Regions from separate parts of the Clostridium sp. DL1XJH146 genome, predicted to be linked through region 1. Evidence: predicted binding sites of a transcription regulator. Region 1 holds the regulator's gene; the other holds the start of a gene.
What was found. Region 1 encodes Rex, which represses fermentation and respiration genes when NADH is low (regulators of the CRP and FNR family bind a similar motif). Its sites were predicted from a motif close to ATTGTTAANNNNTTAACAAT; they were not measured.
Positions count from the first base shown of each region.

Region 1 (7,682 bases):
AGACCTGCTCCTGAACCTACAAATACAGATTCAAAATTTTCATCCTCTATCAACTCTTCTATTGTTGTAGTTTTTCCTATAATAACGTTTGTTTCAATTTTAACTCCAAGCTTTTTAATATTTTCTATTTCTGCTTTAACAACTTTTTCTTTTGGTAATCTAAACTCTGGTATACCATATACTAAAACACCACCGGCTTCATGAAGTGCTTCAAATATAGTTACATCGTAGCCTTTTTTAGCAAGATCTCCTGCGCAAGTAAGTCCAGCAGGCCCACTACCAACTACAGCTACTTTTTTACCTTTGCTTTCTTCCTTTTCAGATAAATCAATATTGTTTTCTCTTGCCCAATCAGCTACAAATCTTTCTAACTTTCCTATTGAAACAGGTTCTCCTTTTATTCCAAGGACGCATCTTTCTTCACATTGGCTTTCTTGTGGACAAACCCTTCCACATACAGCTGGCAAAGAACTATACTTGGCAATAACTCTTGCAGCCTCTTCAAATTCATTTTTCTTTACATGTTCAATAAATCCCGGTATATCTATTGAAACTGGACACCCACCTACACACTTAGGATTTTTACAATTCAAACATCTTTGTGCTTCTGCAACAGCTTCTTCCTCATTATATCCATAACATACTTCTTCAAAATTTCTACTTCTAACCTTAGGATCTTGTTCTCTTACTGGTATTTTATGCATTCTATCCATTAGTTGTCACCTCCGCAACCGCAGCCACCCTTGTGATGATGTGTATCTCCTTCTTCTACCTTAAGTTGACTTCTTCCTTCTTCTGTCTTATACATAGTTTGTCTTCTCATAGCTTCTTCAAAATTAACTAAGTGTCCATCAAATTCAGGTCCATCTACACACGCAAATTTAATTTCATTTCCTATACTTACTCTACAAGCTCCACACATGCCTGTACCATCTACCATAATTGGATTAAGACTTACTGTTGTAGGTATGTCGTATTCTTTTGTCATAAGACACACAAATTTCATCATAATCATTGGTCCTATTGCTACTACATGATCATATTTCTTTCCTTTGTTATCTATCAGCTCTTTAAATAAGTTTGTAACAAGACCATGGAATCCATAAGAACCATCATCTGTTGCTACATACAAATCCCCAGCATATTCTTTCATTTCTTCTTCTAAAATCAATGTTGATTTTGATTTTGTACCAATTATTACATCAACATCAATTCCTTGTTCTTTCATCCATTTTACTTGTGGAAATACTGGTGCTGTTCCAACTCCACCCGCAATAAACATAATCTTCTTCTTTTTTAATTCTTCTATATCTTCATGAATAAATTCTGAAGGTTGTCCAAGTGGTCCTACAAAATCGCTAACGTAGTCACCCTCTTGAAGATGGGCCATCTGTACTGTTGATGTACCAAGTTGTTGGAATACAATAGTGACAGAACCTTTTTCCCTATCATAATCACAAATCGTTAAAGGAATCCTTTCTCCCTTTTCGTCTAGCTTGACAATAATAAACTGTCCTGGCTGTGCTGATTTTGCTACTCTAGGTGCATCTATATCCATTAGATATAAATCAGGAGCGAGTTCTCGTCTCTTTAAAATTTTATACATTTACTTTCACCTCTTTAATTATATATATAGCCGAGGAAATCTTAAAATATTTATTGGGTAGACTTAATGACAAGATTTAAAATTACTCTAGTTTATATTATAATTAAAAACTTCACAAAGGTAAAGTGAAGTTCTTAAAAAAACTCTATTTTTAGGAGCTTATTATATTTTTTGCTTTAATAAATATGTTAAAGTTAACAAACTTTCACTCAAATGAACATTTTCTACAGTTACATTTTCCGGTGTTTCAATATCTACCGGTGCAAAATTCCATATCCCACTAACCCCATTTTTTACAACTATCTCACAAACCTTTTGAGCATTTTCTCCTGGAACGCATATAACCGCAATATCAACTTCACAATTACTTAAAAAATCATTAAGACTATCAATATCTTTAACTTCAACATCTCTTATTTTTAATCCAATTAGTTTTGGATTAACATCAAAAATCCCCTTTAACTCAAATCCTAGTCGGTTAAACTCAGTATAATTAGCAATTGCCTGCCCAATATTACCTGCTCCAACTATTACAGTTTTGTATTGAAAATCTAATCCAAGAATTATACTAATTTCTCTATACAAGTCTGAAACATTATATCCATATCCTTGCTGTCCAAAATCTCCGAAACAATTTAAATCTTGTCTTATTTGTGAAGCTGTGAATCCAATTTTTTGACTTAATTCTCTTGAAGAAATCCTATCAATATCATTCTTAATTAATTCTTGCAAATATCTATGATATTTAGGTAATCTTCTTATTACTGCCATAGAAACATTGCTCTTTTTTTCTTTTTTATTCATGCGCGCACTCCCTTTAAGAATTAAAATTAAAATAATAATAACTATTTATAATATAACAAATTTACAATTACAATAAATATGATATATTTATTCTCTATTTTTTTGCATTATTAAATGTTAAACTATATAATATGATTTTATATATTTATGATTAAAAATGCAAGCTATTTGATAATATATATTAATTAAACTAATATGCAAGAGTAAGGTGGGGAATGTAATGGTAGTTTTAAGCTGCAAAAACATAAAAAAAAGCTATGGTGTAGATGAAATTCTAAAAAATACCACTTTTAATATAAATGATAGTGAAAAAGTGGGGTTAGTAGGCCCCAATGGTGCCGGTAAATCTACACTTTTCAAAATTTTAATAAAAAAAATAGAGGCTGATAGTGGTGACATATTTGTTGATAAAAATAAAAAATTAGGTTATCTATCGCAGCATCTAACTTTAGAAAGTACCAATACTATATATGATGAAATGCTAAAGGTTTTTGAAGATTTAACAAATATGGAGAAAAATCTAAAATTATTAGAAATCGAAATGTCAAAACCTTATGACCTTGATAATGAAAAATATCATCAGAAAATTATTAGAAAATATACAGATACAACTGAATTATATCAAAACAAAGGTGGATATACATACAAAGCAGAAATCAACAAAGTTCTAAAAGGTCTTGGATTTACTGAAGATGATTATACTAAAAATATTAATATTTTAAGTGGTGGTCAAAAAACGAGAGCCTCTCTTTGCAAACTTCTTTTAATTAATCCCGATATACTTCTTTTAGATGAACCTACTAACCATTTAGATTTAGAAGCTATTGAATGGCTTGAGGGATATTTAAAAAGCTATAAGGGTACAATTTTAGTAATATCACATGATAGATTTTTCTTAGACTTTATAACCAACAGAACTTTAGAATTAAAAGGTGGAACAATTGAAATATATAAAGGTAACTACACGGAATACCTCACTTTAAAAGAAAAAAGATATGAAGAAAAATTAAAAGCCTTTAAACTTCAAGATGCAGAAATTAAAAGACAAGAGGATATCATAAAAAAGTATAAATCATTTAATCGTGAAAAAAGTATAAAAGCTGCTGAAAGCAGACAAAAACAATTAGATAAAGTAGAAAGAATAGATGCCCCTACAAAGGAAAAAAATTTAAAAAGTTTCACTTTTGTGCCAGAAATAACTAGCGGTAATGACGTTCTTTATTCAGAAAATATTTCAAAATCATATGGTGAAAAAGTTCTATTTACTAATCTCAATTTAGAAATAAAGAAAAACGAAAAAACAGCATTAATAGGCGATAATGGAAGAGGTAAAACTACACTATTCAATATACTAATGAATAAAGTATCACCAGACTCTGGTTTTTTCGAATTAGGCCAGAATGTTATGATAGGTTACTATGACCAAGAGCAATCCAATCTAAATGATGAAAAGAACATATTAGATGAAGTATGGGATACGTTCCCTACAATGACAACAACGAGTGTGCGTAACGCCTTAGCTGCTTTCCTTTTTACTGGTGATGACGTTTTTAAAAAAATATCCAACCTAAGTGGTGGCGAGAAATGTAGAATAAATCTTTTAAAGTTAATGCTTTCACAATCAAATTTCTTACTATTAGATGAACCTACAAATCACCTAGATGTTATGTCAAGAGAAGCTTTAGAAAATGCTTTAATAAATTATGAAGGAACTTTACTTGTGATATCTCACGATAGATACTTTTTAAATAAAGTTGTACATAAAATCCACGAATTGAATATAGATGGTTTGAAAACTTATTTAGGTAACTATAGTTACTATGTAGAAAAGAAAAAAAATCCTCTTAGATTTGAAAACATCGAAGAAATAGAAGGAAAAACAAAAACAGAAATAAAAAATGAGCGAAAAAAGAAAAATGAAGAAAAAAAATTACAACAAATTAAAGGCCAACAAATTAGAGACCTTGAGAAAAAAATTGCAGATACTGAAGAAGCTATTGAAGAATTCCAATCGAAACTTTGTCTAGAAGAAATTTATTCAAATCCAGAAGAAAGTGAAAAAATTACTTTTTCTTTAAAAGAAAGTGAAAGAAAACTAGAAGAATTATATGAAGAATGGGAAAACTTATTATAGAAACAATCATTACTGAAACTGACCCAAATAATTTAAATTCTAATTTCGTAAATCATGAAAAAACAACCATTTCGTATGAAAATTAATTTCTCAAAATATTTATATTTACCATACAAAAGCTGATTTTCTATAATATAGAAAGTCAGCTTTTAATTTTTAAATTCTGTTTTAAAGACTCATTAATTTATAATATATTGTTTGAATCAATAGTTTTTATTTATGAAATTTTAGCAATATACAATTAGCCACTAAGGTATCTTATTATCATATCAATAAAAAGTTCTAATTGCTTCTTTCCTTTAATCTCTTTATCAAAATTTAAAATATTTCCTCTAACTATAAATTTCTGAGAAAGGGCCATCATAGAATTTACAATGGTTACAAACAATATATCTTTATCAATATCAACTCTTATTGACAAATCTTTTTTACCTTCGTCTAAATAACTTAAAAAAATAGGTTTTAAATTTATTACATTTTTTTCATATTCTTTTAGTTTTTCTTTTGAAATATTTTCTTTTACTATATAGTTATCGAAATACTCTATAAATCTCAAATAGTTAGGATAGTTCTCATATATATCAATAAATATTATTAGTAATTGCTTTATTTTTTCTTTACCGTTTATTTCTTTATTATCTATACTTTTAAATTCTTCTAAATATTTCCTATTTATTTCATTTTTCCATATATTTGTAGCCACCTCTATAGCAAGGTCAGTCTTTGTAGAAAAGTATCGATAAACTGAAGCTACACCAACCTGTGCTCTATCTGCAATATCGACCATCTTAGCATTTTCTATCCCCTTTTCCATAAAAACTATTGTAGCAGCTTTTACAACTTCCATTTTTCTTTTTTCTTTCATTTCTTCCCGCTCAAGTTTTCTTTTAGTTTTTATATCCATTTTCTTTCTCCTTTTATAAAGGTTTTATTACAAAGGAATATTTATAAGTTTTATTTTTTACAATCTTAAATTCTTCATGTACTTTGGCAACTCCTGGCAAGTCTCCACCTACACCACATTGCAAATAATCTATATTAAAAGTAACAAAGTCCCTATTCTGTAATTCATGTATATGCTCTGCTTTTTCAAGGTCTTCCATGCTATAAGGCCAAGCACTAGTATTCAATATGTTCTCCCCCATAGCACAAACAACTATGCCCTTACCTGAATCATTGCTTAAAGATACCCATCTTACATCTGTTCTATTACCATTTTCCTGTGGTCTCATATAGTTGTGAATAAGTCCCTCAACTTTACCTTTATAAACGCCAATTTTAGCCCCTGTATTCCTATCCCAATAATTTTCGTGTTCTCCTCTACCAAACCACTGCATATTAGAATATTCCTCATTTAAAGCCATTTGCATTCCAATTCTATACATATCTTTTTTAGGAGTTATTATATTGCTTACATAAATTTCTCCTTTTGAATTAATTTTATAATTTGTTATAACATCATCCTTACAATTAATAACCTTTTGAGTAACTTTTATATTTATATAGTCACTATTTTTTTCAACAGATATCTCTTTAACTTTTCTATTGTCTGTGGCTCTCTTCCATGACCTATCAATCAATATATTCTCTAATTTAGGATTATAATTTGCATATCCTTTATCATTATCTGTTAATACTCTCCAATAGTTAGGTGTCAATGGTGCCTTAATTATTTCACCTAATCCATAATTAATACTTTTTATAGCTCCTAATTTCCTATCAAAAACAATTTTGAAATTTTCACCTTTGACTTCTATAATCTTAGCATTCTCAAAACACTCTACTGTTTTATTATGTTTACATGGCTCTTCAATATTCATTCCAGTACCGAAAGGAATTTTAAATTGGTCCCAAGCAATCTCATAACCTTTCTCTGCAAAAATAGTATCTTTCTTAAACTTAAAAGATATTAAAACATGATATTCTGAACCAATTTTTAACTCTGGTAAATCATAATTAATATTAAATTTCACTTTTTTCTTAGGCATAACATTTAAATCATCTATTTTTTCTTCTTTTATTTTATTGCCATCCTCAGTTATGCTCCAGTTCATTTCAAAATCACTTAAATCGATAAAACTATATTTATTATAAACTTCAAATTCACCTTTCAATAAATTAATTGCTTCAACTTTTATCTCTTGGTAAACCTTTTTAACTTCAAACAAGGAAGGATGTGGTGTTCTATCTCCAAACACTATACCATTTGCACAGAAATACCTAGTAGTCTTTTCTTCTTCAAAATCGCCTCCATAAAGCCACAAATCATTACCTACTTTATCTTTCTTATGAATTACCTGATCTACAAAATCCCATATAAACCCGCCTGCCATATTTTCATATTTCTCGAAAACATCCATATATTTTTGAAAGTTACCAAGGCTATTTTCCATAGCATGTGCATATTCACATAATACTATAGGTTTTCCTTCATATTGTTCTGGCTTTAAAGGTTTATTGTCTGCACTTAACTTATTTAAAATATTATCAAAAATCCCTATTTTTAATTCTTTGTGTCTTCCTAACTTTTCTACCATATCTACTGTGGGATACATTCTTGACAAAACATCACTAACACTAATATCAAAGTCTCCTTCATAATGAAATTGTCTTGTATCATCAAGTTTTAGTGCGGCTTTCTTCATTTCATTAAAATTACTACCATAACCAGCTTCATTTCCAAGTGACCACATAAATATACAAGGATGATTTCTATCTCTTAAAACCATTCTTTCCATTCTATCGACTACAGCTTCTGTCCATACAGGATTATCCCCCGGAACATTTTTTGTTCTTACTCCATGTGTCTCTACATCAGCTTCATCCATAACGTAGAATCCATATTCATTACACAGCTCATAAAAAAATGGGTCATTTGGATAATGACTTGTTCTTATAGCATTAATATTATTCTTTTTCATTATATTAAAATCTTCATAATACCGCTCTTTTGGAACTGCCCAACCATAATCCGAATCAAAATCATGTCTATTAACACCTTTAATCATAATAGGTTTACCATTTATAAGTATTTTCTCATTTTTGATTTCAACAACCTTAAACCCGTATTGTATACTCTTGAGTTCAATAATATTATTTTCTTCATCCTTAAGAGTTAAAATTATCTTATATAAATTT
Region 1 is NZ_JBTVVN010000023.1:47,195-54,876, forward strand. It holds gene gltA (NADPH-dependent glutamate synthase) at 1-713, opposite strand, end outside; gene ACVHXK_RS11960 (sulfide/dihydroorotate dehydrogenase-like FAD/NAD-binding protein) at 713-1,606, opposite strand; gene ACVHXK_RS11965 (redox-sensing transcriptional repressor Rex) at 1,769-2,410, opposite strand; gene ACVHXK_RS11970 (ABC-F family ATP-binding cassette domain-containing protein) at 2,631-4,544, shown strand; gene ACVHXK_RS11975 (TetR/AcrR family transcriptional regulator) at 4,786-5,448, opposite strand; gene ACVHXK_RS11980 (glycoside hydrolase family 2 TIM barrel-domain containing protein) at 5,462-7,682, opposite strand, start outside.

Region 2 (7,682 bases), on a different contig from region 1:
ATTTCTTCTTTAATAACACCTAATATCCCTCTTTTCTTTTTAAGTGTATTACTATTTTCATTTTTATTATAAAGTTATATGCCAATATATACAATAGACATTACTAATATATCTATATAAATAAAAAACATAATAAAAAAAAATTATACTTTATATGCCTACTATGATAAACTTATACAATAAAGTAATTTTGATAAATATCATTAATAATTAAGTAATTAAATAATTAAATACAATAAAAGAAAGGATGCTTGTTATTGGAAAAGGAAATTTTTAATACCGTAATAGATTTAAGACACTGTCTTCATTCAAATGCAGAATTATCAGGAAAAGAAATCAAAACTATGAAAATACTTAAAAATTTTATAGAAAAAAACACTTCTTTTAAAATTTTTCACAATGCAAATGACCCTTATTTCTTTGCTTCTTTAGTAAACGGAAAAAATTTACCAACCATAGCTTTCAGAGCTGATATGGATGCAATACCAATAAATGAAAATGATAATTTATCTTACAAATCTAAAAATAAAGGAATTTCTCATAAATGTGGACATGACGGTCACTGTGCAACTTTAGCAGCTTTGGCTCTTATGTTAGAAAAACAGCCTATAAAAAATAAAAATATTATTATTCTATTTCAACATTCTGAAGAAATAGGTGCTGGCGCAAAAGAGATTTGTAACGCTAACTTCATAAAGAATAATAATGTATCAAGCATTTATTCATTTCACAATATACCAGGCCATGAAAAAGGAGAAATCTTAGTATACCCTGAAGTTTTTGCTTGCGCCTCAAAAGGAATGAAGATAAAGTTAATTGGAAAACCATCTCACGCTGCTTATCCTGAAAAAGGTGTTAACCCAAGTAATGCAATTTCAGAAATTGTGAAATTTTTAAATTCTCTTCACATTATAAACAGTTTCAAAGGAATGGTATTATCTACAATTGTATATATTTTTGCAGGTGAAAAAGCTTTTGGTACATCAGCTGCTAATGGTGAACTATGGATAACTCTAAGAGCTGAAAATGAAGATGAACTTCTGTTAGCACAAGAACAAATAGAATCTTTTGTACAACAAAATTCTTTAGATAATAATTTAGCTTTCTCAATAAGTTATTCAGATGAATTTCCAGAAACTCGAAATTCATCTGAATATAGTAACAACATCTTAAATGTTGCTACTTCATTGTCAATTAAAACTAAGATATTATCTAATCCAAACAGATGGTCAGAAGACTTTGGGTACTATCTTAAAGAAACTAAAGGCGCTATGTTTGGTATTGGCGCTGGGAAAAAACACCCCCAGCTACACACGGAAAACTATGATTTTCCTGATGAAATAATAAAAATAGGAGCAAATATTATGTACAAGTTGCTTGAAAAATAATTTTATGATTTATTGAATATGTTTTTTATAAATACAAATACTATATCTAATAAAATTGATTTGAATAAAACAAATCATTTTATTAGTTTTTTTAATTAAGTAAAACAAATTAGTTTTAGATATTTCAAAAACAACGTAATATAAAGATAGGAGTATAAAAAAGCTTGTTAATCGTTATTATTTTAACAATTAAACATTTACATGACCCTTTAATGAGTTTGTTTTAACCACATAATACATTTATACTTAGAATATAATAAATATAAAAAAGGAGCTGTTAATTATGAAATTAGATAAAAGAAAAGTAGAAATGTTCCAAAACTATGTTGAAAAATCATTAGTTGAAAAATTTGGTTATACAACAGAGGTTGCTAAAACTCAAATGGGAAACTACAACTTAGAAAAAGCTTTAACACAAAATAGTGCAGCAATCTTGTATTTTGATGCAGAATACTGGGCTGGTCAAGTAAAACTAAACAACGGAAAATTTAATAACTAGTACTGCTAATAGATTTAAAATAATTAAGTCAAGTTTAGAGACTATGAGATAACTTGATATTAATTTTTTTTATTAAGAAAGAAGGGACAACCCTCACGTTGAAAGTCACCCCATTTCAATTTCATAAGTTAAAACTAATAATTTGTTTTAGTTTTTAAAATTATCTTACCATTTACCCTTCTTAACATGACTCTCTAATTCTGCTTTTGAGCATTGTTTGATTTGCCAAGCTAATTTTTTCGAAATATTGAAAGCTCTAACACAAGTTGGATCTAATTTATCTTCAATACCTTCTTCACATAAATCAACAATTCTAGATGCTAATTGGATTACTTCCATATGAATATCATTTGTAAAATCAGAATTGTATATTTTTCCCTTAGCCTCTTCATCTAACTCTACCATTTTTTCTGCTGGTGCTCCACAAATCGGACACTTATCATATACTTCTTCACCTTCGTAAGTATAATTACAAACTGTACATTTAAAAGTTTTCATTTTTATTCCTCCCAAATAATATATTATTGACTTTACATCCCTTTGTATATAAATCTATTTTAATTCTAAAATCTAAAAATTATCACATAATACTTCAAAATATGCTTGAGGATGAGCACATGCTGGACATACACCAGGAGCTTTTTTACCTTTGTGGATAAATCCACAATTTCCACATTTCCACTCAATCTCTTCTTCTTTTTCAAATACTTTATTATTTTCAACGTTGTCTAATAAAGATCTGTATCTTTCTTCATGATGCTTTTCAACTGAAGCAATACTTCTATATACTGCTGCAATTTCTTTGAAGCCTTCTTCATCTGCTATTTTAGCAAATTCAGGATACAACTCATCCCACTCTTCCTTCTCACCATTTGCGGCAGCTAATAAGTTTAACTTTGTATCTCCTAAAGCTACTGGGTAACTAGCGGTTATTTCCAATGCTTCAAGCGAAAAATCTTCTTTTAGAAATTTAAAAAATCTTTCTGCATGCTCTTTTTCATTATCTGCTGTTTCTTCAAATATATTCGAAATCTGAACATATCCTTCCTTTTTAGCTACTGATGCATAAAAAGTATACCTATTTCTAGCTTGTGATTCACCTGCAAAAGATTTAAGTAAATTTTCTGCTGTTTTACTCCCTTTCAAAGATTGCATTTTCATTCCTCCTCATCCATATTTTTTTTATTATACTATACATATTCTACGTTTTTATTACAATTCCTTTTAATAATTTTATTAAATTAAAATATAAATTAAATCCCATAGTATTGACTCAATATCAAAAGATACAATATTGCCTACCTTTTATTTAGAGTATCCAGTACAACTAACTTTTATAACTAAAAAATATTTTTTTAAATAAAAAATTCATATTTAAAAAGTTTACATCCTAAATTTTACATATTTTGAATTTATATTTATAAAACAAATAAACATACAAAATATCTTTTTCTAGCTATCTTGTATGTTTTTGATTTTTTTTAATTCAAACTTTAAATACTAATTTCTTAAATAATTCTACTATTTATATAGTTTTCCAAATGCATCTGCTGCAAGTATTGCTGCATAAACATCTTCAGTTGTTACCTCAAAAGGCATATTAAAAATTGTTTCTCCTTCTGCACAAGAAGCCTCTGCTACTTTGTATATATTTTCTCTTGAAACTTCTTTCACTCCCATTTCTTCTAATGTTACAGGAAGTCCAACTTCTAAACAGAATGATACAACCTCTTCTATTTCCTGAACAGGAGCATTTTCTAAAAATAATTGTGTTATAGTTCCAAAGGCAACTTTTTCACCATGATATAAGTGGTGACAATCATTTAATACTGTAAATCCATTATGAATAGCATGTGCCCCCGCAAGTCCAGCACTCTCAAAGCCAATACCGCTAAGATATGTATTTGCCTCAATAACATTTTGTACTGCTTTAGTACATGCTTTATTTTCAGCTGCAAGTTTTGCTTTTAATCCATCTTCAAGCAATGTTTCATAACACAACTTTGCAAGCGCAAAGGCAGCTTTAGTAGATTTTCCACCTGGTAAATTCCCAGCATTAGAAGCTAAACAAGCTCTTGCTTCAAAATATGTCGCAAGTGCATCGCCCATTCCTGATATTAATAACCTAGAAGGTGCTTTTGATATTACTTCCTCATCCATTAAAACAACCTCTGGGTTTTTTGGTAGTACTAAATACTCTGAGAAAACTCCTTCATCCGTATAAATAACTGATAACGCACTACATGGAGCATCTGTTGATGCTATTGTTGGTATTATTACTACAGGCATTTTCTCATAATAAGCAACAGCTTTAGCAGTATCTAAAATTTTACCTCCACCAACTCCAACAATTACATTTATATTATTATCTCTACACACTCTACTTAATCTATCAATTTCTTTTTTTGAACATTCACCATTAAATACTTCAAATTTAACCATGCAATCACTATCTTTAAAACTATTCTTTAAAGCTTCACCACTTCTTTTAATTCCACTTTCACTAATCAAAAAAAGAAAGGAATTTCCTAAATTTTCCACATGTTCTTTCAGTCTTTTTAATTCTCCATATCCTTGAACGTACTTGTTTGGTGCAATTATTACTTTTGCCATATATAAAACCTCCATGTATAATTATTAACATTCTTTGTTAATATTATATCATACTTTCGCGTTTTTTTCTCTTTTTTACTACTATTTTTGTGATTTTTTATTTCAAAAATAAAAAGAGTGCATTACTACACTCTATTTATTCTAAAATGCTCTCGGTTCAAAACTCAATTCCGTAAATTGAAACCTGTTCAAAAAAAGAAGAAAATTTATCATCTGTCCATTGTAATGCATTATTAATTATCCCCAAAGAATCTGCATTATACTTACCAATAATTCTTCTATAAGTTAATAATTCATGTATCTCGTCACCATTATAATCTACAGGATACAACCCACTAATTGGTACAACATAACCATTTAAAGGTTTTTTTAACATTCCATCTTTATCATATATTTCATCTAAATACTCTTTCCCTTTATATTTAATATCAATTATATATTTTTTATCAATTGTTCCATTTGCTACTTCAACTTTGTAACAATTTTGATATATAACATTATAATTATATTCATCATCAAACTTCTCATAATCAAATATCTTTCTAACTTTTCCATCTATAAATGAGAAAATATAGTAAAAACTCATACCACCGCTTCCACCAGAAAAAATACTTATCAAAATTTCGTCTACTCCACTACCAGTAAACTGCCCTAAAAAAAGCCTAGGATCGTAACCTGCATTACTTTTAAAAGGTATACTAGTCAAGGTATAATCAGCTCCGTTAATAATTACTAAATTAATATTTTCAGTAAAATTAGATCCTTCTCCAAAATTCTTTTCTCCAACTAAGTAGACATTGTCATAAATACCATCACCAGTTACATCTCCATACTTAAAATCTAAAATTATTTCATTATCATCCAAATCAAATCTCCATAAATCATTTTGATATAAAAGCATAACCTACTCCTATTAAATTATTATAATAACATAATATGCAGCATGCAAATATACTCTACAAATGTCCTTTATATTCTTTCTTTGGTTCAACAATCTATCTCAATTTTAAGGGTATACATCCTAGAAATTCAAAGATTAAATTGTTTTATTGTTAAAAATGTCAAATTTAAACATCTCTTCATAAGAGTAACCATAGAAGTTACAAGTTGATAAATTGCAATCTACAATTCTAAATGTTTCTGAGTTTAGTAGAATCATTATTTCTTGATTGTTTTTGAACAAACTCTTATAAAAAATTTCATTATTTTCAATCATTATATTCTTATTATTTTTCAATGATTTTCTCCTAACTATAAGTCCTTGCTTAGATAAATAACTTTCTTGATTTTCGAAGAAATCACTCTATACTCCTATATGCTATCTAGTAAAAATACATAAATATACAATTTTATATATTTGATTAAATTATACTATAAACATATAATAAATTCTATAATTACATAATACAACTTGTTAATTTTACTATAATTTGCATGTTATCTTTGTCGAAAGAAAGAGATTCTCTCTTAATCTACACTCACTCAATTAAAATTATCAAAATCATTTTTATACGCTTTTAATTTCATCATCATTATATGTATTTTCATCCCCTTTGAATCTCATCTTACTATATCTGCTTTAACTTTTTCTTTCAATAACAAAGTCTTAGCCAATTTTTCACCTGCTTTTATTGAATGATCAATATTAATTTTGTATTTTAACACATCTCCCTTGTTAAAAGCACCTAGTATCTTTACTTTATCTATAACTCTATACCCTAACGCTTCCATTGTCATATTTAAAGTATCTGAGGTAAAACCCATGTCCTTTTCATCATGCTGCTCGCAAACAGCAATAGTGGCAGCATATTTTATGCTAGTTGCTTCATTTAATGACATCCATACTGACCTATCATCTTCTGAAAATATCTCATAACAATACATTCTATCTAAAAAGGCTTTCATCTTTGCCGTTACATTATAAAAATACGTAGGAGAACCTATTACAATTGCATCTGATTTTTCTATCAAAGGATATATCTTTTGCATATCATCCTTAATAACACATTTATAAGTATCCCTGCATCCTTCGCACCCTATACAATCCCCATAATCATAGTCTCCTAAAAATATAATTTCAGTTTCGATACCATAGCTCTCAATAGCCCCCAAAGCCTCTTTAACCATAAGAGCAGTATTCCCTGCTTTTCTATTACTCCCAACTATACCTAGTACCTTCATTAAAATAGACCTCCGTTTTTTAGTTCACAGTTATTAATTATTAATTCTTAATTCTTAGTAATTATTGAAAGCTTCAAAACCACAGCCTGTTATTAAAGTAATTTTTGCACCCTATCCCAAATTTCGGGTTTAGTTTTCTTCAGATTAATTATTTTGAAAGTTTCACTATCAACAAATGTCTGCACTGTACTTCCTTTAACTACAAGATTATCATTTTTTTCTTTTCTAACAACGTAATTTATTATAGCCTTTACTGGTGTTATCTTTTCTAGAAAGGTATCCATTACTAACATATCATTGTACTCTGCACCTTCGTAATATTTACAATGAGTTTCAATTAGCGGCATCATAACTCCCGCATCTTCTAGCCCTTTATACGTTATGCCTGTGTATGCAATTAAATCCTCTCTTCCTTCTTCAAAATAAATATAATAATTAGAATGATATACAATTCCCATCTTATCTGTTTCTGCATATCTAACTTTTATTTCGGTAACACTAGTATACATTTTTTACCTCCAAGCTTCAGTTTGTAAATTCAGTTATTATGCCATAGAATTTATTTAAATATTCACTTCATTATCTAAGAGGTAAGAGACACCAAAGAACATTGCAATTATAAGAACTATATTGAATACTAATACTCCAATATTTAGTGTTGATGCCCCATCAAAGGCTAAATTGACTGAATTCGTTATTGTATCATAATCAAAAGTATTTGATAAATTAACATCTAAAAATTCCAGCTTATAAATTAGTCCTCTAATATAATTAAGACCAATACTTAAAGCAATGAAAATTATAACCCCAACAAATCCACCGATTTTGCCATTTATTGCAGAAATCTTAGTAACTGAAATAACTAAATACACTAATAATATAGTACATAGATTACCAACAAAAGTATCTACTATAATCATTAGTACACTTACATCTAATAATTGAAAGTTATTCAAAAATGTTTTATTAGAAGGGCTAATTGCTGCAAAGAATATAAGTAA
Region 2 is NZ_JBTVVN010000007.1:99,288-106,969, reverse strand. It holds gene ACVHXK_RS05410 (amidohydrolase) at 258-1,388, shown strand; gene ACVHXK_RS05405 (hypothetical protein) at 1,672-1,887, shown strand; gene ACVHXK_RS05400 (rubredoxin-like domain-containing protein) at 2,053-2,385, opposite strand; gene rbr (rubrerythrin) at 2,458-3,042, opposite strand; gene ACVHXK_RS05390 (glycerol dehydrogenase) at 3,409-4,500, opposite strand; gene ACVHXK_RS05385 (VCBS repeat-containing protein) at 4,658-5,401, opposite strand; gene ACVHXK_RS05380 (PAS domain-containing protein) at 5,537-5,737, opposite strand; gene ACVHXK_RS05375 (flavodoxin family protein) at 6,061-6,681, opposite strand; gene ACVHXK_RS05370 (acyl-CoA thioesterase) at 6,774-7,190, opposite strand; gene ACVHXK_RS05365 (hypothetical protein) at 7,245-7,682, opposite strand, start outside.
Region 2: the regulator Rex is predicted to act here: its motif matches at 4,534-4,553, upstream of ACVHXK_RS05390 (glycerol dehydrogenase).